3 regions of the Pararoseomonas sp. SCSIO 73927 genome follow, and region 2 is predicted to be linked to each of the others. Evidence: predicted binding sites of a transcription regulator. Region 2 holds the regulator's gene; each other region holds the start of a gene.
The links. The regulator LexA, encoded in region 2, represses DNA repair genes until DNA is damaged. The targets are predictions, from matches to a motif close to TGTTCTANNTANGTTC.

Region 1 (10,729 bases), 1.9 Mb from region 2:
CTCCGGCCCCTCGATGGACAGGGTCAGCCCCTCGCCGGGCGCGGCGGTCACCCGGTCCGCGGCGCCGGCGAAGACCACGAGGCTGTCCAGCAGGTGGTAGCCGTCCGGCCGGCGCCCGGTCACGTGCAGGTGCAGGTTGACCTTGGCGGGCGCGTTCTCGGCCAGGGTTCCGGCCGCTTCCGGCATCGAGAGCACGGGCGTCAGCGCAGCGCGGCAGCGGCGGCGGGCAGCCCGTCGCGCATCTTCGCCTCCAGCCGCCCCGTCTCGTCCGGCTCCGGGTCCAGCCCCAGCGCCCGGCGCCACTGGAAGCGCGCCTCGGCGTGCCGCCCGGCCGCCCAGTACACGTCGCCCAGGTGGTCGTTGATGGTGGCGTTGCGCGATTCCAGCTCCGCCGCCTTCTCCAGCCAGATGATGGCGCCCTTCACGTCGCCCAGGCGGAACAGGGCCCAGCCCAGGCTGTCCGCGATGTTCCCGTCCCCCGGCCGGGCGGCCACGGCCTTCTCGAGCATCGCCCGGGCCTCCTGCAGCCTCTCGCCCCGCTCCACCCAGCCGTAGGCCAGATGGTTCAGCAGCGCGGGCTGGTCCGGCGCCAGCGTCAGCGCCTGGCGAAGGTCCGCCTGCGCCCCGCTCCAGTCCCCCGCCTGCTCCCGCGCCATGGCGCGGGCGTGGAACAGCGGCCAGTCGGCGGGGCCGGGCTGGCCCAGCCGGCCGATGGCGGTGCCGTAGGCGCCCACGGCCTCGGCACCCCGCCCCTGCCGGCGCAGCATGTCTGCCATGGCCAGCTGCGGCTGCGGCGCCTCCGGGTGGGACTCGGCCAGGCGGCGCAGCAGGGCCATGGCCTCCTCGCCCCGCCCGAGCCGGCCGAGCAGCGCGGCCCGGCGCAGCGCGACGAAGGGCGCCATCCCGTCCTCGGCCGGGATGCCCTCCAGCACCGCCAGCGCGCCCGCCACGTGTCGCTCGTCGGCCATGCTCTCGGCCGCGAGGATGCCCGCGGGGGCGAAGCCCGGCCGCAGCCGCTGCGCGAGGCGGGCGAGGATGAGGGCGAGCTCCGGCGCCCCCTGCCCGCGCAGCGCCGCCCCCAGCGCCACCTGCGCCTCCGCCATCCCCTCCACCGGGGAGGCGACAGCCCGGCCCGCCAGCGCCGCCCGGCGCGCGGCGGGCCCGGCCGTCATCGCGATGTCGTCGGAACCCACCGCCATGGCGTCGAACAGCCGCGCCCCGTCCACCTCCCGCCCCGAACGGGCCAGGATGCCGGCGGCGATGGTGGTCAGCCGCATGTTCGGCTCCTCCGCCTCGGCCACCGCGATGCGGATCAGCCGCTCCGCGTCCCGCGGGCGGTTGGCCACGTCGGCGATCATCGCCCCGTGCAGCGCCGCCACGCCGCGCAGCGGCCCGCCCTCCGTGAAGGGGCGCAGCGTGGCGAGGGCGGTGTCGGTGCCTCCGCGTCCCGCCTGGGTCCAGGCCAGCAGCAGCGGCTGCAGGATCTGCGCGCTGCCCTGGCGCGGCAGGGCGCGGATGCGCGCCTCCGCCCGCTCCCACCGCCCGGCCTGGGCATCGGTGCCGGCCAGCAGCAGGGCGGCCAACTGGCTGTCCGGCAGGCGCCGGGCCAGGCGCACCGCCTCCGGCCGCCCGTCCATCACGGCGGCGTTGAAGGCGCGGGTCAGGATCTCCGGCTCGTCCGGCTCGGCGCCGAGCGCGGCCAGCAGCGCCTCGGCCGCCACGCCCGCATCGCTCTCGTTCGCGGCCAGCCGGCCGGCCAGGTAGGCGCCGAACACGCCCTGCGGCTCCGGGCCGGGCGCCGCCGCCGGCGGCGGGGAGGGCCGTCGCGCGGGCCCGGAAACGGAGGAGGCGGCCTGGGCCAACACGGGCGCCACCTCCTCGGCCGGGGCCAGCCCACCCGGCCCGTCGCCGGCCGCGCATCCCGCCAGCAGGGCCGCTGCGATCAGGGCCGCCCGGCCGCCCGGCCCGAGCCCGACGCCCGATGCCCCCGCGAACCACTTCCTGACGTGGCTTGGGCCCCTGCCCGGGCGGGCTAAGGGGAAGGACCGCGGGGATACCTCGAAGGCCATCATGCGACGCAGCGTAGGATCACCTGCCCGTGAGACGCCAGCCTTGCCTTGCTTCCGCCACTCTGTCGTCACCCTGCGTTACATTCCCGTGATGCTGGGTTCGGGCAGAGCTGCAGTGCCCATCACGATTCTCACGCATCCGTTCTCTCAATGTTCTTGACGGGGTGCCCCACCTGCCCCCAAATCACGGGGAACACAGAGAGAACGCGATCGGAGGCCACCATGCCGGACGGCAGCCTGGGCAGCCCCCTTCTGAACCGTGGCAGCACCTTGCCGGGCCTCCGGCGCGGCCGCGGCGCCTTGTCCAACCCGGCCAACCGCTTCGAGCGCACCCGGGCCGACGCCTTCGACGACGGCTGGGGCACCCTGGCCGAGGCGATGGCCGACCTGCCGCCGCTGGCCACGACCCTGACGCGGGACGCCTCCCGCTCCGCCCTCTCCTGGAACGACAGCCCGGACCTCGGCTTCGACCGCTCCATCAACCCCTACCGAGGCTGCGAGCACGGCTGCATCTACTGCTACGCCCGCCCGGCCCATGCCTGGATCGGCCTCTCCCCGGGCCTCGACTTCGAGTCCCGCCTCCAGTTCAAGCCCGAGGTGGCGAGCCTGCTGGAGAAGGAGCTCCGCAAGCCCGGCTACACCCCCCGCCCGATCGCGCTGGGCGCCAACACCGACCCCTACCAGCCCGTGGAGCGCACCCTCGGCCTGACGCGGCAGGTGCTGGAGGTGCTGGACCGGCACAACCACCCTGTCACGGTCGTCACCAAGTCCGCCGGCGTGCTGCGCGACCTCGACATCCTGTCCCGCATGGCGCAGCGCAACCTCGTCCAGGTCTGCCTCTCCGTCACCACGCTGGACCACCGCCTGGCCCGCATCATGGAGCCCCGCGCCGCCACCCCGCTGCGCCGCCTGGCCGCGATGCTGGAGCTGCGCCGGGCCGGCATTCCCGTCGGCGTCCTCGCCGCGCCGATGATCCCCGGCGTGAACGACGCGGAGCTGGAGAAGATCCTGGAGGCCGCGCACGCCCACGGCGCCCGCGCCGCCGGCTACGTGCTGCTGCGCCTTCCCCTCGAGATCCGGCAGATGTTCGAGGACTGGCTGAACGCCCACATGCCGGACCGCGCCGCCCGCGTCCTCGCCCTGGTCCGGGAGACCCGCGCCGGGAAGACCTACGACTCCCGCTTCGGCATCCGCCAGACCGGCACCGGCCCCTACGCCGACATGCTCGCCCGCCGCTTCGCCGTGGCGATGAAGCGCCTGGGCCTGGACGGCGCGCGGGAGAACGGCTCGCTGGACTGCAGCGCCTTCGCGGTGCCGGGGGCGGAGCCGCGACAGCTGGAACTCCTCTAGGGGCAGGCGGCCCCGGTCGCGGTCCCGGACGGGCGGCAACCGGGGGCGGAGCCGCCTGTACCGCGGCCCCTACCCGTGCAGGTCCGGCACCACGGCCGATCCGTCACGGGAGAGGATCCTGCTCCCGGCTCCGCTTGGCCGGGCGCATCAGCTCCCGCACCTTTTCCCCCTTGCGGCCCATCCGCGGCACGTTGTGCCGGAGTTGCCGGAGGGCATCGATCAGCCCCTCGATCTGGACCGCCGAGAGGCCGTCGGCGAGCCTGGCATGGCGCTCCATGATCTCGCCGAACATGGCGCCGTGCAGCGCGCTGCCCTCCGGGGTCAGCGTCACCGCCAGCTTGGTCCGTGCATCCCCCTTCATCCGCTCGATCCGGACGAGGCCGCGCCCCTCAAGGACGCGGAGCGTGCGGCTCACCGCGGCCTTGTCCAGCTCTGCCTCCGTGCTGATCGCGTAGGCGCTGGCCGAGCCCTCGGACGCCAGGAAGGCGAGGATGCGCCACTCCAGCAGCGTGATGCCGTAGCGCTCGCGGAAGAAGACGTTCGCCGACTGCCGCAACTCCGCCACCAGCTTGGTAAGGAGGATCGGGAGGTAACGGTCGAAATCCACCACCTCGGCCGGATTCTCCACCCCGAGGGGCCGTGGCCTGCGCCGTTCAGCCATCTGTCGCGATCACCCGCTCCGGTCCTTGCCCCCGTACCATCACGGCTTCAAACCCGTTGCCAACGGGTGTCAAAACAACTATTGAATAAGCAACAAAGAGGGTTGCCGCCCGTGGCGGCGACCCGCGGAGGACATGTCGGGCGACACGCGGCGCCGAACGGCGGGGCAGCCCTGGGCGCGCGGAACCGCGCCGGCCCTGCCGATGATGGAACGTGATCTCGCAACGGGAGAGGAGTGCTCATCATCATGCTGCGCCGGCAGTTCGTCGGGATCGGCCCCGCCCTGGGGGCAGCGCTGGTCTCGACCCCCTCACGGGCAAGATCGCTCGATCTCGTCCGCATCGTCACGGGCTTCCCGCCGGGCGGCACAGCCGACACGGTGGCCCGCCGCGCGGCGGACGGCCTCCCGCCCTCCTACGCCCGCTCCGCCATCGTGGAGAACCGCACCGGCGCGGGTGGGCAGATCGCGGCCGCCGCGATCAGGAACGGCTCGCCGGACGGCAACATCCTCCTGATGACGCCGCTCGGGGTGCTGACGCAGCACCCGCACACCTACGCGCAGGTGCCCTACGATTCGCTCACCGACTTCGCCCCGCTCTCCTGCGGCGCCTCCTTCGAGTTCGCCTGGGGCGTCGGCCCCACGGTGCCGGAGGAGGTGAGGACGGTCCCGCAATACCTCTCCTGGTGCAGGGAGAACCCGGGGCGCGCCAGCTTCGGCTCCCCCTCCGCGGGCACGACCCCGCACTTCATCGGGATCATGCTGGGCCGCGCCGCGGGCGCCGAGATGACGCATGTCGCCTATCGCGGCACGCCCCCGGCCATCCTCGACATGATCGGCGGCCAGATCCCCGCGGTCTGCGGGCCGGTCGGCGAGTTCCTCCAGTACGTCAAGGCGGGCAAGTGCCGCGTCCTGGCCACGAGCGGCGCCGCGCGCAGCCGCTTCCTGCCTGACGTGCCGACCCTGGTGGAGCAGGGATATGCCGACCTCGCCTTCGAGGAATGGTTCGCCTTCTTCGGACCGGCCCGGACCCCCGCCGAGCGCGTCGAGGAGTTCGGCCGACTGACGGCAGCGGCGCTCTCCGCGCCCGCCGTGGCGCAGAGCTTCGCCGTCCAGGGCCTGGAGGTGCGGCTGAGCAGCCCCGAGGAGCTGCGCGCCCGCGTCGCGAGCGAGCACGAGACATGGGGACGCATCGTGAGGGCGGTCGGCTTCACGCCGCAGAGCTAGGGGGACGGCGATGCCGGGCCAGGCCAGGAGAACCTACCGGGTGGCGGCCGTGCAGGCCGCCCCGGCCTTCCTCGATCTCAGGGCCTCGGTCGCCCGGTGCATCGGGCTGATCGACGAGGCGGCCGAGGCCGGGGCCGCCCTCATCGCCTTTCCCGAGACCTTCATCCCGGGATACCCCTGGTGGATCTGGCACCACTCGCCCGTCTCGTCCTTCCGGCACGGCTTCTTCGAGCGCTACTTCGAGAACGCGCTGAGCTACGATTCGCCCGAGGCCGGGATGCTGGCCGATGCGGCGGCGCGCCGGGGCGTGGTCGCCGTCTTCGGACTCGCCGAGCGATCCGGCGGCAGCCTCTACATCGGCCAGTGGGTCGTCTCCTCCTCCGGCGCGACGCTGCTCCGGCGCCGCAAGCTGAAGCCGACGCACGTGGAGCGGTCCGTCTTCGGGGAGGGGGCGGGGGCTGATCTCGCGGTGGTGGACAGCGAGCTCGGCCGCCTCGGCGCGCTGAACTGCTGGGAGCATCTGCAGCCGCTCTCGAAATACGCGATGTACGCGCAGAACGAGCAGATCCACGTCGCGGCCTGGCCCAGCCTCTCCAGCGGGGAGGGGCGCCCGGTCTACGCGCTCGGGCACGAGGTCAACAACGCCGCCAGCCAGGTCTACGCCGCCGAGGGGGGATGCTTCGTCCTGGCCCCCTGCGCCGTCGTCTCGCAGGAGATGGTGGACACGATCTGCGTCGACGACAGCCAGCGCGCCGCCTTCGCCAGGGGCGGCGGCCGGGCCATGATCTACGGCCCGGACGGGCGCCCCCTCTCGGAGCCGCGGGATCCCGAATGGGAGGGCCTCGTCCTTGCCGAGGTCGATCTTGGCCGGATCGCGCTCGCCAAGTCCGTCGCGGACCCGGCCGGGCACTACGCGCGGCCGGACGTGACGCGGCTGCTGCTGAACCGCGCCCCGGCGCCGCCCGTCATGGACTGGAAGCCGGCCGAGGACGCCCATCAGGCCGCGGGCTGGGTCTCCGCGGAGGAGCCCCGCGTCCCCTGAGGGCGCGCCCGAACTCGGGCGCCCCCTCTTCCCGCTGGCTGGCGGCCATCACACCCGATCGAAGGTGACAGATGCATCCAGAAGAGCCCCCGGCGCCCGCCGGCCCAGGGCCCCGGGCGGATTGGGAACCGCCCTACCCCGCCCACTCCTCCCGGTTCGGGAGCGAGGTCCGGGATCCCGTCATCTCCTACGTCGCGTGCCAGTCCCGCTCGGAGGATGCGCTGAGAGAGGCAACCAACCTCCTGGAGCAGTTCCTGGGCAGGGCGGAGGGCCCGGACTTCCACGAGCGCTCCGCCTTCCGGGACGAGCACGGCTTCGTCAACGAGGTCTTCGCCTGCTACTGGCTCGACCGGGACCGCTACGACGCCTGGACCACCGCCAGCGGCTTCGCGGTCTGGCTGCACCACCCGGACCGCCTCGCCTCCGAGGTCGGCGTGTGGCAGGAAACGATCCTCGTCTCCCTGGACCGCCTCGAGACGATCGCGGGGCGTCCGGACTACGGCATCGCCCGGGCCGCGGCCAACCCCGGCGAGACGACCCGGGCCCACGCCTATTTCGGATCCATGCGGCACCGGATCGGCGCGGCGGCGCGGGCGCCCCTGGACACGCCTCTGGACACCCCCTTGCCGCACCGGCCGGCCGCGGCGGGCCGCCCGACGCACGGGTTCCTCCTGCGCGTCCGGCCGCCGGCGAACATGGCGGTCATCAGGTCGGGGCAGGACTGGACAGCCGTGGGGGGCGACGAACTCAGGACCTATCTGGACGAGGTCCACCCGAGGCTCCTCGAGGGCATGGCCTTCCTGCGGGACCAGCCCGCCGCCACGGGCTGCCTCTCGTGCCGGTTCATGACCGAGAGGGGGCCGGACGGAGGCGAGGCGTCGAGGTCTTCCGGCCTGGCGATGTTCCTCTCGCTGCGCCACCTGGAGGAGTGGTCGAGAGGCCATCCGACGCACCTGGCCATCTTCAACAGCTTCTGGGCGATGGTGCGGAAGCACTGGGACGGCAGGAACCTCCGCCTCTGGCACGAGGTCTGCGTGCTACGGGAGGACAATCCGGACTTCGTCTACGTGAACTGCCACGAGGCGACCGGCCTGCTCCGCTGGTTCTGATAGGGGGCCCGTTCCGCGTCCGCTCCGTGCCGCCCAGGCCGCGCCCGGTCGGCCCCATGGGGCGGGCCTCCGCCCCGCGCTTCGGCCGCGCCACGCGCAGCGACCGGGACGGGTGCGAGACCGGCCTCGGACGCGCTCACGGTGGGGCGGGCTGAAGGAAGCGGTTCCCGCGCAGCCGCTCGACCGCGAGATCGACGAAGGTGCGGATCTTCGCCGAGGGGCGCCCTCCCCCGAGATGCACGACGTGGACGGGGACGGGCGGTTCCTCGTGCTCCTCGAGAAGGAGGGCGAGCCCTCCCTCCGCCAGCGCGGGCGCGACTTGGTAGGAGAGCAGCCGCACGATCCCGTGCCCGCCCAGGGCGGCCTCCAGCGCCGCGTCCACGGTGTTGCAGACGAGCCGGGGCCGCAGGCTGACCACCGTCCTCCGCTCCGGCCCGAAGCGCCACTCCGGCAGCAGGTCGATGCCGGTCGATCCGATCACGGCGTGGTCGCGCAGGTCGCGCGGCGCGGCGGGTGCGCCGTGCCGCGCCAGGTAGGCGGGGGCGGCGCAGAGGACGCGCCGCACGCTGCCCACCCTCGCGGCCATGAGGCCGGAATCCGGGAGGTGGCCGATGCGGATCCCGACATCCGCCCCTTCCTCCAGCATGTTGATGACCCGGTCCACGAAGAGCGCGCGCAGGGTCACCCCGGGGTGGCGGGCCATGTACTCCGTCATGACGGGCAGGACGTGCAGGCGCCCGAACTGGACGGAGGCGGTGACGGTCAGGGTCCCGGTGGGCGTGGCGTAGGATCCGGCGGCGGCGGCCTCTGCCTCCTCGATGTCGGACAGGATGCGCCGGCAATCCTCCAGGTAGCGCTGCCCGGCCTCGGTGAGCCGGACCGAGCGGGTGGTGCGCTGGAGGAGGCGGGTTCCGATCGTCTCCTCCAGCGCGGCCACGGCCCGCGTCACCGCGGGCGGGCTCATGCCGAGCCCCCGCGCCGCCCCCGTGAAGCTCCCGCACTCCGCGGTCCGCACGAAGACGCGCATGGCCTGCCAACGGTCCACGGCGAAGCCTCCTCTCCCGGCAGCCCCTGATTATTCCATCCTACGCATCAGTGCAGTTCCGATAACGCGGCTTCTGTCAGGCTCCGGAAAGGACTTCCATGCCAGGGAACCCTGCCACGGAGATCCCACGTGAAGCTCCACTCCCTCGAACTGTCCGGCCATGCCCATCGGGCCCGGCTGTTCCTCTCCCTCCTCGGCGTGCCCTACGAGCTCGTCGAGGTCGACATGGCCGCGGGCGAGCACAAGTCGCCCGCCTTCCTCGCCCTGAACCCCTTCGGGCAGGTCCCGGTCCTTGAGGACGGGGAGGTGGTGGTCCCCGATTCCAACGCCATCCTCGTCTACCTCGCCCGGAAGCTCGGCCGGACCGACTGGCTGCCTGAGGACCCAGCCGGCGCGGCGCGGGTGCAGCGCTGGCTCTCGGTGGCGGCCGGGCAGATCGCCTTCGGCCCCGCCGCCGCCCGCCTCATCACCGTCTTCGGCGCGCCGTTTCGCGCCGAGGAGGTGATCCCCCGCGCGCACGCCATTCTCTCGCTCATCGAGGCGGAGCTCGGCGCGCGAAGCTGGATCGCGGCCGACCGGGCGACGATCGCCGACATCGCCCTCTACAGCTACATCGTCGCCGCGCCCGAGGGGAACGTGGACCTCGCCCCCTACCCGGCGATCCGCGCCTGGCTCGCCCGCGTCGAGGCACTGCCGGGCTTCCTCGCCTTCCCCCGGACCGCGGCAGGCCTCCATGCCGCGTGACCTCGTCACCGGCGCGGGGCCGGACGACCGTCCCTCGCCCTGGCACGCCGGAGAGGTGGCACTGCAGCGGGAAGCAGGGTCGAGCGAGCAGTTAGAGGCAATGGGCCGGAGAATCATCCGCGACCACATGCCCGATCAGCACAGGCTGTTCTTCGCGGGGCTTCCCTTCGTCGTCATTGGGGCGGTGGACCCGGAAGGCCGGCCCTGGGCCACGCTCCGCGCCGGCCGGCCGGGCTTCATGAGCTCGCCCGATCCCCGCCACCTGCGCCTCGACCTGCCGCGCGACCCGGCTGACCCGGCGGATGCGGGGATGGAGGATGGCGACGCCATCGGCCTTCTCGGCATCGAACCGGCCACCCGGCGCCGCAACCGCATGAACGGAACCCTCCTCCGCGACGGGCCCGGCGCCTTCACGGTGCGGGTGGAGCAGAGCTTCGGCAACTGCCCCCAGTACATCCGACAGCGGGAGGTGCGCGCCCTCCGCGACCCGCGCGCGGCACCCTCCGCGCCGCCCCTGGTCACGGAGGGGCCGGACGAGAGGGCCCGACGCATCATCGCCGGCGCCGACACCTTCTACGTGGCGAGCTTCGCCGATCCACCCGGGGGAGGGCGGCAGGTCGACGTGTCGCACCGCGGCGGGCGGCCGGGCTTCGTGCGGATCGGCGCGGACGGCGCGCTCACCATCCCCGACTTCTCCGGCAATCGCTTCTTCAACACGCTGGGGAATCTGCTGGCCAACCCGCGCGCCGGGCTCGTCTTCGTGGAGGACGCGACCGGCGACCTGGTGCAGATGACGGGCCGAGCGGAGGTGCTGGCCGACTCCCCCGAGGTCGCCGCCTTCCCGGGCGCGGAGCGGCTCTGGCGCTTCGAGCCGGGGCGGACGGTGTTCCGGGCGGCGGGGCTGCCGCTGGCGCTCCCGCCCGTCCCCGGCGGCTGGTCGCCGCAGACGCTGCGGACGGGGAACTGGGCGGGGGCGCCCGACCTGCCCGACCCCGCCCGGACCTGAGCGCAGAGCGCCGCCAGAACGCGGTTCCCCGGGCGCCGCGGGCTGGCTGGGGCCGGTGGAACCGGGCCCGCCTCAGTCGCGCGGGAGGGGCCGGCCGCCGCTCATCCCCGGGATGTTCTCCCGCACCCGGCGGAGCAGGCTGAACAGCGTCTCGGCGTCGCCGGGGGAGAGGCCGTCCAGCAGGCGCTCGTGGCGCAGCATGATCTCGTCGAACATCGCGTCGTGGAGCCTTCTCCCGGCCGGGGCGAGGTCGATGACGAGGCTGGGCCGGCGGGTGCGCGTGCCCGGGAGGATCGTGACGAACTCGCGCCCCTGCAGGCCGCGGAGAGCGCGGCTGACGGCGGCCTTGTCCAGCTCCCCCTCCGTCCAGATCGTGTAGGCGCTGGAGGGCCCAGCCGCGGCCAGGAAGGACAGGATGCGCCACTCGATGAGGGTCACGCCGTAGCGGTCGCCGAAGAAGGCATTGGCCGAGATCCGCA
Region 2 (10,729 bases):
GCGACGGCGCTGATGACCGCCGTGCAAGGGGGCAAGGACTTCACCGAGGCCGCTAAGGAGGCCGGGGTCGAGCCGGCCCGCATGGGTCCCGCCACCCGCGACGCCCAGGGTCCGGCCACCGGTGGCATCCCGGCCGAGCTGCTGCCCGGCCTTTTCACCCTGAAGCCCGGCGAGGTGACCATGGCCACCACCGCCGCCGGCTTCGCGGTGGGACGGCTGGTCGAGGTCCTTCCCGCCGAGGCCAACCCCGAGGCCGGGGCGCGCGCCAAGACCGAGGTGGAGCAGGCCATGCAGGAGGACCTGGAGGCCCAGTTCGCCGCCGCCCTGCGCGCCCGCGCGGCGGTGACGATCAACCCGGCGATGATGGACCAGGTGGCCGCGCGATGACGGCGCAGGAAGGCTACGCCGCCTTCGCGGCCGCCCACGCCGCCGGCCGCGGCCAAGTGGTGTTCCGCGAGCGCGTCGCGGACCTCGACACCCCCGTCGGCGCCTTCCTGAAGCTCGCGGAGGGCCGGCCCAACACCTTCCTTCTGGAGAGCGTAGAGGGCGGGCAGAGCCGCGGTCGCTACTCCATGATCGGCCTCGCGCCCGACCTCATCTGGCGCTGCCGCGGCGGCCGGGCGGAGGTGAACCGGCACGCCCTCTCCGCCCCGCACGCCTTCGTCCCGGAGGAAGCGGCGCCGCTGGACAGCCTTCGCGCCCTCATCGAGGCCTGCCGCATGGAGCTGCCGGCGGGGCTGCCGCCCAGCGCGGCCGGCCTCTTCGGCTACCTCGGCTACGACATGGTCCGGCAGATGGAGCGCCTGCCGGCGGAGAACCCGGACCTGCTGGGCATCCCCGAGGCGATCCTCGGACGCCCCACCCTCCTCGCCGTCTTCGACCACGTGCGGGACATCCTGACCCTCTGCGCCCCGGTCTACCCCGACCCGCTCAAGAGGGAGTCGGGTGAGACGGCGCGGCAAGCCTACGAGGCCGCGCAGGCCCGGCTGGACGAGGCGGAGGCGGCGCTGGATCGGCCGGTGCCCCGCCCCGCCCCGCCCGCCTCCCTTCCGGCACCCGGCGAGCCCGCGTCCAACTTCACGCGCGAGGGCTTCATGGCCCTGGTGGAGCGCGCGAAGGAGTACGTGGCCGCCGGCGACGTGTTCCAGGTGGTGCCGAGCCAGCGCTTCCAGGCGCCGTTTGCGCTGCCGCCCTTCGCCCTCTACCGCGCGCTGCGGCGGCTGAACCCCGCACCCTTCCTCTTCCACTTCGACTTCGGCGGCTTCGCGGCCACGGGCGCCAGCCCGGAGATCCTCGTGCGGCTGCGCGACGGCGCGGTCACGGTCCGCCCCCTGGCCGGCACCCGCCGCCGCGGCGCGACGCCGGAGGAGGACCTGGCGCTGGAGAAGGAGCTGCTGGCCGACCCGAAGGAGAGGGCGGAGCACCTGATGCTCATCGACCTCGGCCGCAATGACGTGGGCCGGGTGGCGGAGATCGGCAGCGTGAAGGTCACCGCCCAGTTCGGGATCGAGCGCTACTCCCAGGTCATGCACATCAGCTCGGAGGTGCAGGGCCGCCTGCGGCCGGGCCTGACGGCGCTGGACGCGCTGATGGCCGGCTTCCCCGCCGGCACCCTCTCCGGCGCGCCGAAGGTGCGGGCCATGGAGATCATCGAGCGGCTGGAGCCCTCCCGCCGCGGCGTCTATGCGGGGTGCTTCGGCTATTTCGGCGGGGATGGCGGGATGGACACCTGCATCGGCCTCCGCATGGCCCTGGTGAAGGACGGCACGATGTACGTCCAGGCCGGCGCCGGGGTGGTGGCGGACAGCGACCCCGCCTCCGAGGAGGAGGAGACGCGCCAGAAGGCCCGCGCCCTCTTCCGCGCGGCGGAGGAGGCCGTGCGCTTCGCCGCGGCCATGCCGCGCCGGACCGAGGGCTGACCTGTTGGGCGGCGGGACGGAGCTGTTCGAGACCAACGGCGTCCGAATTGACCTCGAGCACCCCCGCATCCGGCCCGTGGCGGACGAGTTCCGCCGGGGCGCCTTCGAGGCGACGGAGGCGAGGATCACCCGCCGCGTGCTGCGGCCGCACCACCGCGTGCTGGAGATGGGGACCTGCACGGGCTTCGTCGCGATAATCGCGGCGCGGATCGTCGGCCCCGCCGCCATCCGCTGCTACGAGGCGAACCCGGAGAACGCGGCCCTGGCCGCGCACCACTTCGGGGCGAACGGGCTGCCGATCGAGCTCTACAACGCCGTGCTCCTCTCCCGCCGCTCCGCCGCGGCGGGGCCGGCCACGGTGCCCTTCTTCGTCTCCCCCTCCCTCGTCTCCTCCTCGCTCATCCCCATCCCCCGGCGGGAGAGCGTGGAGGTGCCGGTTGCGGTGTTCGAGGACGAGGTGGCGCGACACGGCGCGAACTTCCTCATCATGGACATCGAGGGCGGGGAGGTGGACCTGCTCGGCACCGCCGACCTGGACCCCATCACCGGTATCATCATGGAGACGCACTACCGCAAGGCCGGGGTGGCGCCGACGGACGCCATGATGAAGCGGCTCTACGACCGGGGTTTCCGCATCAACCTCCGCAGCTCGGGGGCCGAGACCCTGCACCTCTACCGCGAGGGCTACGAGGCGGACCTGGAAGGTGCCTTCTGACCCCGCCGCCTTGACCCGGGGCGGCCCCTGGGCCGAAGTGGGGCGGCCATGATCCTGCTCATCGACAACTACGACAGCTTCACCTTCAACCTCGTCCACTTCCTCGGGGAGCTGGGCGCGGAGGTGGCGGTCTGGCGCAACGACGCGCTCTCGGTGGACCAGGCGATGGAGATGAACCCGCGGGCCATCATCCTCTCCCCCGGCCCCTGCACCCCGAACGAGGCGGGGATCTGCCTGGACCTGATCGGCGCGGCGGCGAAGAAGTCCGTTCCCCTCTTCGGCGTCTGCCTCGGCCACCAGTCCATCGGGCAGGCCTTCGGCGGCGCGGTGGTGCGCGCGCCCCAGCCCGTCCACGGCAAGGTGCACGAGATGCACCACGGCGGCAGCGATGTCTTCGCCGGCCTCCCCTCCCCCTTCCGGGCGACGCGCTACCACTCCCTCGTGGTCCGGCGCGACGACCTGCCGGAGACGCTGCGGGTGACGGCGGAGACGGAGGACGGGCTGATCATGGGCCTGGCGCATCGCGACCTGCCGGTTTGGGGCGTGCAGTTCCACCCCGAGAGCATCGCCTCGCAACACGGCCACGACATGCTGGCCAACGTCATGCGGCTGGCCGGGATCAACCTCCCGCCCCAGGGCGGCTCGGTGAACGACCCCCTCCGCCGGGCGGCCTGATCCATGTCGCTCAAGCCCGTCCTGGCCCGGCTCGCCGCCGGGGAGCGCCTGGCCGAGAGCGAGGCGGAGGCCGCCTTCGGCACGGTGATGGCCGGCGAGGCCACCCCCGCCCAGATCGCCGGCCTGCTGATGGCCATGCGCGTCCGCGGAGAGACGGTGGCGGAGATGACCGGCGCCGTGCGCGCCATGCGCGCCCGCATGCTGGCGGTGGAGGCGCCGGAGGGCGCGATCGACCTCGTCGGCACCGGGGGCGACGCCGCAGGGACCCTCAACATCTCCACCGCCGCTGCGCTGGTGGTGGCGGGTTGCGGCGTGCCGGTGGCGAAGCACGGGAATCGCGCCCTCTCCTCCCGCTCCGGCGCCTCGGACGTGCTGACGGCGCTCGGCGTCAACACCGACGTGCCGATGGAGCGGATCCCCGAGGTGCTGCGGGAGGCCGGGATCTGTTTCCTGGCCGCCCCCCGCCACCACGCGGCGCTGCGCCACGCCGCGGGGCCGCGGATGGAGCTGGGCACGCGCACCATCTTCAACCTGCTGGGCCCGCTGACGAACCCGGCCCGCGTCCGCCGCCAGATGACCGGCGCCTTCGCCCCGCAATGGCTGCGCCCCATGGCCGAGACGCTGGCCCGCATCGGCACGGAGCACGCCTGGCTGGTGCATGGGCAGGGGCTGGACGAGCTGACGGTGGCCGGCCCCTCTCAGGTGGTGGAGCTGAAGGGCGGCCACATCCGGGAGTTCGAGGTGACGCCGGAGGAGGCCGGGCTCTCCCGCCACCCCGCCGAGTCGCTGCGCGGCGGCGAGCCGGCGGAGAACGCGGAGGCGCTGATCGCCCTGCTGAAGGGCGAGGCGGGCGGCTACCGGGACTGCGTGCTGCTGAACGCCGCCGCCGCCCTCATCGTCGCGGGCCGGGTGGAGACGCTGAAGGACGGCGCGGCGCTGGCGGCGGAATCCATCGCCTCGGGCCGTGCATTCGCCGCGCTGGAGAGGCTGCGGGCCGCGACGGCCGCCTAGCCGGGCTTCTGGTAGCGGCGGGCAAGGTAGAGCACCCGCCGCCGCCGGAGTGCCCGGTACAGGACCGATCCCTGCATCCCCGCGAACTGCCGCATCACCGGCCGCAGCGGCGCGATGCGGGTGATCGCCGCGCTCTTCGCCCCCTCCATCGCGTCCAGCGCGGCGACCACCCCCTCGTTGATCTCCGCCTCGGCCCGCAGCGCCAGCCCGGCGCGGCCGAAGGCGCGGTCCAGGTCCGGCAGCATCGCCGGGCTGCGCATATCTGCCCAGGTCAGCCAGCCGCCTGGCCGCAGCACCCGCGCCGCCTCCGCCGCGAAGCGGTCCATGCTGCCGTAGCAGTGGGAGGACTCGATGTTCACGACGAGGTCGAAGGAGGCATCCGGGAAGGGCAGCGCCTCCGCGTCGCCCTCCCGGAACTCCAGGCGCGGCACGCCCGCGTTCAGCCGCAACGCCCGCCGCACGGTCTGCCGGGCGATGTCCACCCCGGTCACCGATCCGATGGGCAGGTGCCGGGCGATCCAGGCGGCCCCGCCGCCATGGCCGGAGCCCACCTCCAGCACCCTCGCTCCCTTCAGCGGCAACCCCTCCGTCGCCTGGTGGTAGAGGCCGATGAAGGCGCGGGCGGGCTCCTCCTCCGCCGAGACGGGGAAGGAGGCCCCGGACACGACGTAGCCGTAGTTCAGGAAGGCCCAGCGCGGCGTGCCGGAGAGGCGGGAGAGCAGGTTGTAGCTGCGCCGCCAGATCCAGCGCCGCAGCCGCGGGAAGGCCCCGCGCTCCGTCGCCCGCAGCACCCGGCGGAACAGGGGAGTGGCCACTAGGCCGGGATCGGGCCGGGGCTGGGCGCGGCGTGGTGGATGGGGGCCAGCCCCTCCTCCGCCAGGATGCGTCGCCCGGATTCGATCAGCCGCGCATCCTTCGCCCCGCCCCCGCCCCGGTAGCCCGGCCGCAGGGAGGCGAGGCAGGCGCCGATCAGCCGCGTGATGAAGCCGGGATAGACGAGGATGATCCAGAGGAAGCGCAGCCGCACGCCGAGCGTCACCTCCTGCCCGGAGGCGCGGACCATGGAGAAGGCGTTCCGGAGGGCGAGGTTGCAGACCGCCGCCACCACCGTGCCGAAGGTGAGGACGCGGCCGACGTAGCGCTTCCACCCCGGCAGGCGGGAGGGGATGGCGTGCAGCACCTGGAAGGCCACCGCCGAGTGCTCCACCTCCTCCAGCGCGTGCCAGGTCCAGAGGCGGCGGTAGGCGGGGTTCACCCGCCGCAGCAGCTTCGGGCGGCCGAGGACGGAGCACGACATGCTGTAGGTGATCTGCTCGATGGCGCAGGTCACCACCACCCGGCTCCTCGGGCCCTGGGCGGCGGAGAGCATCCTTTTCGCCTTCGCCTCCATCCCCTCCACGTCGTAGCCGAGCGCGCGCAGGCCGTCGTTGTAGGATTCGTGCTCCCGCGTGTGAAAGGCCTCCTGCAGCGCGTAGCCCTGGATGCCCTTCAGCACCTCCGGGTCCTTCAGCTCCCCCGCAAAGGGCCGGAGGGAGCGGATAAAGAAGCGCTCCCCCTCCGGCAGCATCACCGCGAAGCCGTCCACCAGGGCGGATTTCAGCAGGTCCCCGTCGAACCAGGCGCGGTCCGGCTGGGCAGCGATGCCGAAGCGGATGTCGCGGGGGATGATCTCCGGGGTGTCGTCCATGGCGGCCTGTGCGCTCCGTGGGGCCAGGAGGGGCGGTATAGCCGAGACGGTCAGATGGTCCCACCCGGCCGCCCTTCCACCCCTCCGCCCTCGCCGGCCGCCGTTCCGGGCGCGTAGCGATCCACGTTCCGGCAATTACCGGCCCGCATCCGGAACAAGGGGGCCCGCGTTGGAGCCGCTGCGGGCCGGGCAGGCTGCCAGCGCCCCCCTGCCCCGCGCGCGTGCCGCTTGACGGCACCGGCGCAACGGCGCGAGGAACCGCCCATCATGGACCAGACCCTCCCGGTGACGGACGCGCCCCTGACCGACTCGGGGCGCGCCGCGCCTCCCCCCTCCAGCGCCGCTCCTGCTGGCGCGACACCTGCTGGCGCGACCCTGTCGGACACCCTCCGGCAGATCCTCGCGGCCAAGTACCTGGAGGTGCAGGCGCGCCAGCAGGAGATGCCCCTGGCCGAGATGGAGCGGCGCGCGCGGGACGCGGGCCGTCCCCGCCCCTTCACCGCCGCCCTGTGCAACGCCGTGGCCGATCTGCGGGTGGGGCTGATCGCCGAGGTGAAGCGCGCCTCCCCCTCCGGCGGGCTGATCCGCGAGCCCTTCGACCCCGCCGGGATCGCGCGGGCCTATGAGGCGGCGGGCGCCACCTGCCTCTCCGTGCTGACGGACGAGCCCTGGTTTCAGGGCACGGCGGAGCATCTCCGCCAGGCGCGCGAGACGACGCGGCTCCCCGTGCTGCGCAAGGATTTCATGGTGGACCCCTGGCAGGTCTTCGAGGCTCGGGCCATGGGCGCGGACGCCATCCTCATCATCATGGCGGCCGTGACGGACGAGATGGCGGAGCGGCTGGAGGACACGGCGCGCGGGCTGGACATGGGTGTGCTGGTGGAGGTCCATGACGAGGCGGAGCTGCAGCGGGCGCTGGGCCTGGAGACGCGGCTGATCGGCGTGAACAACCGCGACCTCCGCAGCCTGAGGACCGACCTCGCGGTGACCGAGCGCCTGGCCCCCCTGATCCCCGCGGACCGCATCCCCGTGGCCGAGAGCGGCATCCGCACCCCCGAGGACGTGCGCCGCATGGCCCATGCCGGTGCCCGCTGCCTGCTCGTGGGGGAGCACCTGCTGCGCCAGCCCGATCCCGGCGCCGCCGCGCGCCTGCTGGTGGAGGCGGCTTGAGCGGCCCGCTCACCCATTTCGACGCCGCCGGCCGGGCGGCGATGGTGGACGTCTCCGCCAAGGCCGAGACGGTGCGGGAGGCGACCGCGAGGGGCCGCATCACCATGCGCCCGGAAACCCTGGCCCTGATTGCGGAAGGCCGGGCCGGCAAGGGCGACGTGCTCGGCGTGGCGCGGCTGGCCGGGATCATGGCCGCCAAGCGCACCGCCGAGCTGATCCCGCTCTGCCACCCCCTCCCCCTCTCCTCCGCCTCCGTCGAACTGGAGCTGGCGGAGCCGGACGCGGTGGAGATCACCGCCACCGTCCGCACCGCCGGGCGCACCGGGGTGGAGATGGAGGCGATGACGGCCGTGACCGTGGCCGCGCTGACCGTCTACGACATGGTGAAGGCCGTGGATCGCGCCATGCGGATCGAGGCGGTGCGCCTGACCCGGAAGTCCGGCGGCAAGTCCGGCCTCTACGAAGCCGACTAGGGAAGGCCGGACAGGATGATCCCCGTCGCCGAGGCGCTGGAGCGCATCCTCTCCGCCCTCATCCCCGCCCCTGCCGAAACGGTCTCCCTGCCGGAAGGCTGGGGCCGGGTCCTCGCCCGTCCCGTCCTCGCCCGCGTGACCCAACCGCCTGCCGACGTCTCCGCCATGGACGGCTACGCGCTGCGGGCGGCCGATGCCGCAGCGGGGGCGCGGCTGCGCGTGATCGGCAGCGCGCCCGCCGGGCACCCCTTCGCCGGCGCGGTCGGCCTGGGCGAGGCGGTGCGGATCTTCACCGGCGGCGCGGTGCCCCCCGGGGCCGATTCGATCCTGCTGCAGGAGGACGCGACGGCCGGGGACGGCCTCGTGACCCCCACCGAGGCCGCGCAGAAGGGCCGCCACATCCGCCGGGCCGGGCTGGACTTCGCCGCCGGCGACGCGGTGCTGGAGGCGGGCCGCCGCCTGAGCGCCCGCGACATCGGCCTGGCGGCCGCGGCGAACCACCCCTGGCTCCACGTCCACCGGCGCCCGCGAATCGGTGTCCTCGCCACCGGGGACGAGATCGCCCTGCCCGGCGACCCCATCCCGCCGGGCGGCATCGTCTCCTCCAACGCGCACGCCCTGGCGGCCCTCGTCCGGGCCTCTGGCGGGGAGCCGGTGGTCCTGCCCATCGCCACCGACGACCGGGATGCCATCGCGGCCGCCGCCGAGGCCGCAGCCCGCTGCGACCTGCTGCTGACCACGGGCGGCGCGAGCGTGGGCGAGCACGACCTCGTCCAGTCCGCCCTCGCTCCCCAGGGCTTCTCCCTGGACTTCTGGAAGATCGCCATGCGGCCGGGCAAGCCGCTGATCTGGGGCGACCTGCGCGGCACACCGATGCTGGGCCTGCCGGGGAACCCCGTCTCCGCCCTTGTCTGCGCCGTGATCTTCCTGATCCCCGCCCTGCGCCGCCTCTCCGGCCTGCCGGCCGGCCCGGTGGAGACCCGCACCGCCCTGCTGGGGCGCGACATGCCCGCGAACGACCGTCGCCAGGACTACGTTCGCGCCGAACTCGCCCGCGCCGCGGACGGAACCCTGACGGCTACTCCCCTCGCCGTGCAGGACAGCTCCATGCTCGCCGCCCTCGCCCGGGCCGGGGCGCTGGTGGTGCGCCCGCCACATGCTCCGGCGGCCCCGGCGGGCTGTTCTATCGAAATTGTGGACCTTTCTTCTCTCGGCGTCTGAGGAGCGGCATTGACCGACGCGGAAGAACTTTCATAGAACTTCCGGATGGGTTGCCCGTTTGTTCGTGTGAACAAGCCATGCCCGCCTCCAGGGAGACGCCCAGACCATGCTCACCCGCAAGCAGCACGAGCTGCTCACCTTCATCGACAAGCACCTGCGGGACACCGGCTTCTCCCCCTCCTTCGAGGAGATGAAGGAGGCGCTGAACCTGAAGTCGAAGTCCGGCATCCACCGCCTGATCACGGCGCTGGAGGAGCGCGGCTTCCTCAAGCGCCGCGCCCACCGCGCCCGCGCGCTGGAGGTGATCCGCGTGCCGGAGAGCCTGTCCCCCCGCGCCGCCCAGGCCGTGGCCGCCGCGCCCCTGCCGGCGCCCGCGCCCGCCTTCGCGCCGAACGTCATCCGCGGCAATTTCGCCACCAACCTTCCCGGCGCCGTCCGCACGGCCAACGACGCGGCGGCCGTCCACCTGCCGCTCTACGGCCGCATCGCCGCCGGCCTTCCGATCGAGGCGCTGCGCGACATGGGCGAGAGCGTGGAGGTGCCTGCCGCGATGCTCGGGGGCGGCGAGCACTACGCGCTGGAGGTTTCCGGCGACTCGATGGTCGAGGCCGGGATCCTGGACGGCGACACGGTGATCATCCGCCGTGGGGACACGGCCGACAACGGCGCCATCGTGGTGGCCCTGGTGGACGAGAACGAGGTGACGCTGAAGCGCCTGCGCCGCCGCGGCAACTCCATCGCGCTGGAGGCGGCCAACCCGCGCTTCGAGACCCGCATCTTCGGGCCGGACCGGGTGAAGGTGCAGGGCCGGCTCGTCGGGCTGGTGCGGCGCTACCACTGATGGCCGGGCGCCGGGGGTTCGCCCCCGGCTCTGCCAAATTCAGCCCGCCTCGTCGGACAGGAGTTCCACCCCTTCTAAGACGGCGGTGAAGCCGGCCTCGCAGAACAGCCGGACCTCCACGCCGCTCAAGTTCTCGGCCGCGTCGAATGTCAGCGAGGCCGTCCAGCCCTCGACAATAAGTGCCTCCCCTTGAACGGTGCGGGCTGCCAAACGGGCGGTGCCGCCTCCGGCGCAGACATCCATGACCGCATCCCCCCTGGCCGCCGCGCCGGGGCGGAAGCGCAGGCGCGCGGTCCAGCGTCCCCGCGCCAGCGGCAGGTACGGGCCGAACAGGCCGGTCCCTGGTGTCCCGTCGAGGATGATGGCCCTGTCCTCCCGCCGGCCGATGCCGGTCTGCAGCCGATCGTCGGTGGCGGGCAGGTGCATGGCCGCTTTCGTGAGGCGCCGCGCTTCCCAAACCGTGGCCCAGGCCGGGTCGGCGCAGGGAATGCAGTCGCCGGCCCATCCGGCGCGGGCCAGGGCACGCCGGAAGTAGCTCTCGTGAAATCCGAGTTCCATCCAGCCATTCTTTCGGATGGCCCAGAGGGAGTTGCCGTCCAGCCGCACGCCCCAGGGCTGGGGGAAGTCGGCGGTGATCGGCTCCCCGCCGAAGAAGATGCGTCCGCCCTCTGCCACGCGGGCCTGCAGGGCCCGCAGCAGGCGCAGGTGGTCGGCGCAGTGGTGGAAGCACTCGAAGAAGAGAACGGCGTCGAAGGTGTCGCCGCCCTTCTCCGCCCAGAAGAAGTCGTCGTTCACCACCTCGACCGCGAGTCCTTCCCGCGCGGCGCGGCGGCGGATCAGTTCGCAGAAGCGCGGCTCCACGTCCACGCAGGTGACGTGGTGGCCCAGCCGCGCCAGCTCCAGCGTCGTGTTGCCCCAGCCCGGCCCGAACTCCAGCACGCGCGACCCCGGCGGCAGCGCCATGGCGCGCAGCGCGAAGTCGATGCCCATCAGGTGCTCGCCGGCGGTGGTGGCGCT
Region 3 (8,104 bases), 500 kb from region 2:
CCGGCGAGCTGCGCGGAGCCGGAGCAGGTTCTGAGCGCCGGGCCGGGCACCGGCGTTCTTCTCGCTGTGGATGGGTCACCCCGGAAACGACGAAGCCCCCGGTCCTGGGGGAACCGGGGGCTTCTCTCGTGCGAGCCCCGACGCGCTGTCAGGACCCTCTCGGGGTATCGTGGCTTCGCCCTTACCCCAGGATGGGGAATCCGGGCAAGTGAAAAGTGAACAGGACGTAACTTAGGCAGCGGCGGCCGTCCGGCCCCACATCGCCCGAGCTGTCACCCCGTCCGGCGTGAAGCCGTACTCTCGGCCGCCTGGCTGGGCCGCGAGGATCCCAACGCCCTCCAGCACCACCAGCTCCGGCATGCCGAAGCCGCGGCCGCCGGCGATCGCGCGAGGGGAGCCGTCGGTCGGGAAGTGCTCCATGGCGGCCTGGCACCGGCCGGACATGCTGCCGAGGAATCGGGTGATCCGCTCGGCCCGCTCCGCCACGGAAAGGGTGATCGGCTGGTAGTGGGAGGAGCGGATGTGCGGGTCGCGCGCCGGGCCTGGCTCGGCCGGGGGCACGATCGGGGAGACCTCCGGGACCAGCTGCTTCGTGTTCAGCGAGCCGGCCACCTGGCGCATGCGCTGCCACTCTACGGCCCAGGCCTTGCCGGCGAGCTGCTGGGTGTACAGCTCCTGGCAGATCCAGCCGATCGCCTCGGCAAAGCGGCGCTGCACCGTCCGGTGCTCCATGCCCAACTTCTCGCCGATCTGGCGCCAGCTCAGCAGGGGCTTCTTCTGCCGGACGGAGATCAGGGAGCGGAGGAGGACGATCCGGCGGTGGACCACGTGCTCCACCGGGATGATCCCGATCCACTGGAAAGCCTCGTCCATCTGGTCGATCTGCCGGGCTGTCGGGACCTTACGCGGCAGGTCATCGTCCCCGGCCGGAGCCGCATCGGCCATGGCCAGGGCCTCGGCCGGCCAGTTGGTGCGGAAGCCCGCGGGGAAGCAGCCGCGCCCGGGCAGCGCACGGAGAGTGTCCGTGGCGTCGCAAAGCCGCATCTCGACCACCTCGGTGTCGTAGATGGGCCAGGGCAGCTCGGAGGCCTGGGCGGCCTGGGGCTGGGTCGTCATGGCGGCGTCGGCGCTCCCACGCGCGAAAAGGCGCCCGCGGAGGACCGCGGCGCCGGATGGAGGATCTGGATCGGAAGGGATGGCGCTGTGTTCGACAGCGCGGTCCTGAAACGACGATGCGCCCGGGTCCATAAGGCCCCCGAGCGCATCTCGCCGCAGCGTGGGGCCAGCCCTACCGGAAAATGGGGAATCTGGGCAAGCGCGAACAGGCGCGGCCACCAAGCAGCGTGCAACCTCTGGTACGTTCACTCGACCCCCGGGCGGCAGGCCCCCGCCCGGCGCCGTTCACTTTTCGTATCACGCCTCTGCGATCTGTGCAGCACATTCCTTAGGCATGGGTCGGTTCAGAGCCAGGATCCGCACCGCGACCTTTGAAGATTGGGTGTTACCGGTGTTCCCGGTGTTACCACATTGTTTTCTTTAGTTGAACCTGGGAACACCATGGCTCGAAGGCGGTGTTCCCGGTGTTACCTTCGGGCCAGAGAGGTAACACCGGGAACACCTAAAAACTCGGTCGGTGTTCCCGACTTTCTCAATTCAAAACAGGGCGGTAACACCGGATACACCGGTAACACCGCATTTTCAGGACCAGCGATCCTCGTCCGCCTCTTCCGCCCCCGGCTCGTCCTGCATGCCCAAGATCGCGCCACTAACCCGGTACACGCGCACGTTGCCCTCACCCGGCACCTTCACGACGTCCGACGACTTGCCCTTCCGCCCAGCCGCCAGAAGACCCTGGCTTGCCAGCACGGCCGCAACCCGTTTTGGGTCCATCCCCTTGCAGACGTCGTTGGTCCAGGCCTGGGGAAGGATGAGGTACTCCCAGCCGTCCCTGTCCCCCGCGGGACGCCGGCGCCAGCCCGCCCGATTCGTGGTGCGGAGCACCTCCGGCGGCGGCCCCTCGGGGTTGCCCTGCCCGTCCTGCCGCACCAGGGGGGTGAAACGGCTCTCGCCGTGCGCTTCGAGGAAGGCCTGCACCTGGCTGATCGCCTGCTGGTCCTCGGTGGTCCCGGCCCCGCCCCGCTCCCGCAGCCAGGTCTTGAAGCACTCCCCGGCCGCGCGCACCGCCTCGCCCTTCGGCCAGGGCAGCACCCCCCACTCCGTGGCCATCTCCCCCGCGAGAGCGATAAGGGCGAAGCGATCGGCCACGGAGCGGACCTGGCCCGCCGCATCCTCAGGGACGTGCAGCTTGGCAAAGCTGGCCTGGGCCCCCTTCACCCGCGCCTCGAGGTCCCGCTGCCCCGAAACCCGGGCGCGGACCAGCTGGGTGAGGAAGGCGCGCCCGGCTGTCCCGTAGTGGGTCCGCGCCTGCAGCTGCAGGTGCTTCGCCAGGTCCCCGGGCCCGGGCATGGAGTGCAGGTTCTGGAACACCCCCATCCCGGCGCCGGCATTCGCTGGCAGGTTGACTAGGCGCACCTCGAGGCCGGCCATCACCTTCCGTTGCGCCTCCGCCAGCTTCGCGGCCAGAGTGATCTCCCCGGTGGAGAGGAACATGGTCCGCCAGGTCCTCGTCCGCCGGGCGCCCCCTTCCTTGCCCGCCCGGAGCTTCCCGGCGCCGTTCGCCAGCATGTAGATCGTGTCCGCCACATCGGCCGCGCTGGCCTGTCCCATCTCGTCCAGGATTAGGGCGGTGTCCGAGGTTTCGGACGCGGCGCTCTCCAGGCCGTTGGCCGTGGCGCGCCACTGGCGGACCTGGGCGCCGCGGGCGCCCTTTCCCCAGACAGAGCCCGCCACGTAGAGGGTGGTGCTCTTCCCGGTCTGACTGTCGCCCACGATGTGAATGCCGCCGCTGTCGCCGCCCACAACGTCCAGCAAGGGGGTGGCCAGGGCGGTGCAGATGGCTAGCGCCAGCCGGTGATTCCCGACGGCGAAGGCCGCCACGTTCGTCTTCCAGCCTTGCAGGTCGCCGGTCGGGAGGAAGGCCCCGTCCGTCCCCGCGTGATCGGTCTGCAGGATCACGGACCCGGCCGCGGGGCCGAAGGCCTCCCCGCCGGGCAGGATGAAGACCGGCTTGCCCTGGCTGGTATGCCAGCCGGTCCGGTCCACGCAGATCAGGCGCCGCTTGCTCCGCACACCGCCGATGAAGTTCCGCAGCAGGGTCTTCGCCCGCCCGCTGGGGGAGCAGTGCAGCCCCGCATCCTCCAGCTCCTCGGCGATTCGGCTGCCGTCGGAGTGGACCAGCCGCTTCGGCACCGACCACTGGTGCTGGCGGCCGTCTCGGTCCTTCCAGCGGATCACGAGACCCCAGGCCATGCCGGTTCCGTCATTCGCCTCCCCCACCACCTCGAACGCGGCGGTGACGAAGACGGGGTCGGTCTTCAGGACCTCCCCGTCGTCGTTGACGGTCGTGCCCTCGTAGAAGAGGCCGCCGTCCCGGAAGACGTACCCCGGCGGCAGTTCGGGCGGGTCAGCGTCGATCGCCTCCTCCAGCAGCTCCGCCAGCAGCACCTCCGAGACCGTCTCCGGCAGGGTGTCGGCCAGGTCCCATCCCTCCGGCCACTCCCGGGGGACCTGGACGATGGAGAAGGAGGCCGCCTTCGTCGGGCCGCGCGACGGCCGCGCCATGGCCGCCGCCTCGTTCACGTACCGCCGGCCCGGGTCATCCTGGTCCGGCCAGGCCACCACCTTCCTGCGGTGCAGGGGGCGCCAATCCGCCTTCTTTGCCTTGTTGCTCCCGCCCTGGCTGGCGATGACGACGTAGTCCGGGAAGCGGAGCCGCGCCGCCTCCGCCGTCTTCTCCCCCTCGACCAGCAGCACGGGCGCCTCCGGCCGTGCCGCGAGGTACTGCAGGCCATAGAGAGGAATCGGCGCCGCCGGGGCCTTCATGTGCCAGCGGGTCTGGTCCTGGGGGCGGCCCTGCCGGTCCGTCCACACCCGCCGGCCGTGGCAGAAGGGGGTGACGTCCTTGTGCAGCTTCTCGCCGACCTGCTTCTCGAAGCGGGCGACCACGAAGAGCAGGCAGCCCTGCGCGTCGCGGTACTCCCACATCGCCACGGCCTGCCCGAGTTCGGGGTGGTAGAGCTCCGCCAGCTTCGGCGCGGGCACCATGACGGGCATGCGCGAGGGCTGCCACTCCTCATCCCGCTTCTTCGGCGGCGTCTCGTGCGCGTGGCCGTTCAGGTCGCCGAGCGGAGCGAAAGGGTCGGTGCCGCTCTTGGCGGACTGGTGGATTTCAGACATGGCGACCCCCCAGGTCGATGCCGAGCATGTCGGCGAGGCGCCGGGCGGCTTCGCCCTGGCTCAGGTTGTGGATGGCGGCTGTGAGGCTGATGACGTCGCCGCCGCTGGCGCCGTCAGCGGCGAAGTCCGCCCATTTCCCCGTGACGAGGTTCACCTTGCAGGACCGCCCGGGCTGGCCGGTGAGATCCCCGCAGACCCACTCGTCCCCCTCCTTCCGCCCGCCGGGGAGCCAGCGGGCGCACAGGTCCGGCAGCCGGTGCAGCGCGACCCGGTTGACGGCCTGGAAGTCGATTGGGGGTGGGGACTGCGGGGCCGCCTGACGGCCGCGCGGGCCGGGTGCGTGCCCCCGGGTCATGGCGACCGGCGCCGGGGCTCACGCCCGCCGCGGCCCGAGGGGGGCTTGGGGCGCGCGGCGGACGGTCCCTCGCCCTTCACTGCGGGGGCAGCGGGCGAGCTCGGGGAATTGTTGCGGGCGATGGCTCCGGCAATCCGGGCAACCTTGCGGAAGCTTTCGGCCGCCTCATCGGCTTCGCGCTCGGTGTCGAGAGCATCGGCCGGGCAGATGCTTCCGTCAGCCAACCCGTCAAGGAACGAGACAGAGACATCTGCGCCCTCGCGCGCGCTCTCAGCAATGGCCGCGGCGAGCTCAGTGTCGTCAGCCGGCTCCACGAGAAGGATCGTGTAGCCGCACATCAACGCGATTTCGCGTAGCAGCGCCGGCTCCTTCGCTCGCGCGACGAGATCAACCAGCACGTCGACCGGCATGTAAGAATCAGGCTTGTGGTGGTTCGCGTAGTCGGAGAGCTGGGATTTGCCAACACGGGTCACGGTCTCGCCGGCGAGACCGCCTCCGACATGTACGACTAGATTGCCGGTAGCGGTCTTCAGCGCGGATAGCCGCTCGGGCGTGCAATGCCGGACCGGACTGATTCCGGGTGCAGAGCGTGCACGGCGGCCGCATCCTTGCCGCATGCGATCATTCATGACCGACGCCGCCGCACTGGAGAGCACACGACCGGAGCGCGCTTCCCGGTTCGTGCGAGCCGTAGGGGCTGAACAGGCAGCACTTCAGATCGGCGAGGACGAGGGCTCGAGAGGGGCCATTTCGTACGCGCCGGCCAATGGTCCGAAAACCATTGCGTCGCTCGTTCGAGAACCGTCGCGGAACAATCACCGCCTTCGCGGATGCGACGGAAGAAAATCCCGGTTCCTCCCACGAGGGAGCCGATCCGGCTTTCGGACAGCCCGGTGGAAGCGGCATACGCTTCGGCAAGGCTGAGAAGGTCATGGCGCCAGTTCATACCGACATGGTGCGTACTACGGTACGCGTTAGTCAAGTGCCGCGTGCTATTGTCCTCGCGACCGCTCGGCATGCGGCGCGTACTATGGCACCCATGTCGATAGAGACTCTCATCGCCCGCTTAGAAGAGCGCGTGAAAGTACTGCGCGCCTCCGACCCAAAGTTTTCAGAGCGCGCTTTCTTGCGAAATGCCGAACTAGACGAAGCTACGCTTCGGCGCATCCGAGATAGACGGCAGGTCCCAAGTCCTGCTGTTCTGGCCCGTCTTGAGGGTGCTTTCGGTACTGCCCCTGGATACCTCATTGAGGCCGTCACGGGCCGCACGGCCGTGGCAAACTCTCTCGCTCTCGAGGCGGTCTATGTTCGTGGCGCTGTGCAAGCGGGCGTCTGGCGGGAAGCGGTTGAGTGGGCGTCGGCCGAGTGGTTCCCGATCATGGTGCCAACCGACAAACGCCTGCCCGCGAACGTCGAGCGCTTCGGTCTGCTAGTACGGGGCAACTCGATGGATCGGCTCTACCCCGAGGGGACCGTGGTCGTCGTCGTGCGCTACCACGACCTGAGACGGCAGCCCCGGCCGGGAGATCGCGTGGTCGTGCTCAGGCGGAACCCTCGGACTTTCGAGTTTGAGGCGACCCTGAAGGAACTGCAGATCGATAAGGACGGGCGAGTGCTTCTATGGCCCCGGAGTTCGGCGCCGGAGTTTCAGGCGCCCTTCATCATCCATGGTGAGCCACAGGTAAACCGCCTCGAAGGCAGCTCACCCGCCGACTTTGTTCCGAACGAGGGAGAGGACAACGCAGAACTCATAATCACAGGGTTCGTGATCGGAAGCTACCGGCCGGAGGACACCGACCCACTATAAGCGCGTACTGTGGTACGCATTTTCTGCTTGACGAGTACGAAGGTACGCAACAGGCTGGGGCTTCACCAAGGAAGTCCCGATGCCTTCTCTGTCCCCACACCTGCCCAACAACCGTCTCCCGCAGCGTGGAGCTGCGCGCCGGCGCTGCGCTGAGCCGAAGCGCGAGCTCGACCACGACCTGCGCGTCGAGAGTGGCGGCCAGGGCTCCGTCCGCCTGGTCATCAACGGCACCGTCGAGGCGCTGACCGCGAACGAGGCCGCCCGCTTCGGCGCCATGATCATCGAGACCGCGCGCCGCGCGGGGGCGGTCGGCTGATGCGGCCGACCTGCTCCACCCCCGAGCGTGACGAGTTCCTGCTGGCGAACTGGTCGAACCTCGAGCTCTCGCTTGAGGCCCTGGCAGCCCGGATGAATGCGATGCCCGGGCCGCAGATCGCGGGCGGCACCACGGTGTCCTCCATGCGCAAGCGGCTGGGCCTGCCCTCCAACCGGCGGCCGGCGCCTTCAGCTCGTCGCCCGTCGCAGGTGCGCGCCGCGACGGTGTCCACCCGCGGGCCCGCCCTTCACGGCGCCTCCGGCGTCAAGGGCACGTCGCTCTCCACCTCGGAGAGCGGCGCGGACCTTCCGGCCGACAACGGCGACCGCGCCGAGGCCGAGGAGCTGTTCGAGAGCGGCCTCTTCGCTCGCGCCGTCGCCGCCCAGCTGCAGGTGGACGTGGGTCTCGTCAGCTGCTGGTACTTCGCCTGGAAGAAGCGCCGGCCCGCGCAGGCGGCGCAGCGCGCGGAGGGCATCGTCCCTTCCAACCCCGCGCCCGCGAGCAGCAGGGGCATCGCGGCATGATCGCGCAGGACCTCGTCCAGGCCGCCGATCTGGCGCTCTCCATCGTGCACCACCGGCCCAACCTGCTCACCGTCGCCCTGGACCGGCTGGCGGATGAGACTGACCGCCTCCTGGAGCTGGAGGGCGCCTCCGCCGGCCCCCTCCGGGATGCCGGGAAGCGCATCGCCAACCACCTGATCGTGGCGCGCGCCTACCACCGGGTCGCGCCGGACCAGGTGCTGGAAGCGCTGGACGACATCCGCAGGCAGGCCACGCTGGTGCTGCGACTGGTGGAGGTCCTCCCCCTCGTCCCGCCGCCTCCCCTTCCCGCGGCCTGGAACGCCCCGCCGCAGGGCCGCCACGGCCTCTACGTCATCCCGGGGGGCCGGGCATGAGGCGCCGCTTCTACAACACCTGGAGGGCGGACCGCGCCCGACTGGCGGCGGTCTACCCCGCCGCCTTCCCGGGGCGGAACCAGGACCGCCCGGCGCTGTCGCGCGGGATCCGCGACCAGCTGGTCGCCACAGGCATGATGACCCGACGGCAGGCGGGCGACTTCCTCTCGGAATGGACCCGCCGCCCCCGCTACCTGCAGGCCATCGTGCAGGGCGGCCGGCGCGTCCACCTGGACGGGCGCCCGGCCGAGCACATCACCGAGGGCGACCAGCGCTACGCCGCCCGTGCGCTCGAGCAGCTGCGGTACGTCGGCCACGTCTCCCGCCGCCCGCGCCAGCCCGGGGCCACGATGGAGGCCGCCCATGTTTGACGGCGCCGCCCCCGGCGACGGGCCCGCCCTCGCCTACACCCCCGACCTCCTGCAGCACGCC

Region 1: a site for LexA is predicted at 2,210-2,225, ahead of VQH23_RS06560 (PA0069 family radical SAM protein). Genes of this name have one in related genera too.
Region 3: a site for LexA is predicted at 5,450-5,465, ahead of VQH23_RS20945 (S24 family peptidase). Genes of this name have one in related genera too.

The regions. Positions count from the first base shown of each region.
Region 1 covers NZ_CP146232.1:1,383,334-1,394,062, forward strand. The annotation lists gene VQH23_RS06550 (4-(cytidine 5'-diphospho)-2-C-methyl-D-erythritol kinase) at 1-186, opposite strand, end outside; gene VQH23_RS06555 (tetratricopeptide repeat protein) at 201-1,865, opposite strand; gene VQH23_RS06560 (PA0069 family radical SAM protein) at 2,292-3,419, shown strand; gene VQH23_RS06565 (MarR family transcriptional regulator) at 3,523-4,080, opposite strand; gene VQH23_RS06570 (tripartite tricarboxylate transporter substrate-binding protein) at 4,327-5,304, shown strand; gene VQH23_RS06575 (carbon-nitrogen hydrolase family protein) at 5,315-6,346, shown strand; gene VQH23_RS06580 (phenylacetaldoxime dehydratase family protein) at 6,418-7,455, shown strand; gene VQH23_RS06585 (LysR family transcriptional regulator) at 7,592-8,500, opposite strand; gene VQH23_RS06590 (glutathione S-transferase) at 8,630-9,244, shown strand; gene VQH23_RS06595 (pyridoxamine 5'-phosphate oxidase family protein) at 9,372-10,250, shown strand; gene VQH23_RS06600 (MarR family transcriptional regulator) at 10,323-10,729, opposite strand, start outside.
Region 2 covers NZ_CP146232.1:4,923,754-4,934,482, forward strand. The annotation lists gene VQH23_RS23260 (SurA N-terminal domain-containing protein) at 1-387, shown strand, start outside; gene trpE (anthranilate synthase component I) at 384-1,919, shown strand; gene VQH23_RS23270 (FkbM family methyltransferase) at 1,924-2,634, shown strand; gene VQH23_RS23275 (aminodeoxychorismate/anthranilate synthase component II) at 2,683-3,309, shown strand; gene trpD (anthranilate phosphoribosyltransferase) at 3,313-4,320, shown strand; gene VQH23_RS23285 (class I SAM-dependent methyltransferase) at 4,317-5,135, opposite strand; gene VQH23_RS23290 (metal-dependent hydrolase) at 5,135-6,007, opposite strand; gene trpC (indole-3-glycerol phosphate synthase TrpC) at 6,383-7,177, shown strand; gene moaC (cyclic pyranopterin monophosphate synthase MoaC) at 7,174-7,650, shown strand; gene glp (gephyrin-like molybdotransferase Glp) at 7,666-8,871, shown strand; gene lexA (transcriptional repressor LexA) at 8,978-9,712, shown strand; gene VQH23_RS23315 (class I SAM-dependent methyltransferase) at 9,752-10,729, opposite strand, start outside.
Region 3 covers NZ_CP146232.1:4,429,261-4,437,364, reverse strand. The annotation lists gene VQH23_RS20965 (DUF6362 family protein) at 232-1,116, opposite strand; gene VQH23_RS20960 (DUF927 domain-containing protein) at 1,699-4,296, opposite strand; gene VQH23_RS20955 (hypothetical protein) at 4,289-4,651, opposite strand; gene VQH23_RS20950 (hypothetical protein) at 4,648-5,061, opposite strand; gene VQH23_RS20945 (S24 family peptidase) at 5,691-6,458, shown strand; gene VQH23_RS20940 (hypothetical protein) at 6,538-6,774, shown strand; gene VQH23_RS20935 (hypothetical protein) at 6,774-7,298, shown strand; gene VQH23_RS20930 (hypothetical protein) at 7,295-7,672, shown strand; gene VQH23_RS20925 (ProQ/FINO family protein) at 7,669-8,043, shown strand; gene VQH23_RS20920 (MT-A70 family methyltransferase) at 8,036-8,104, shown strand, end outside.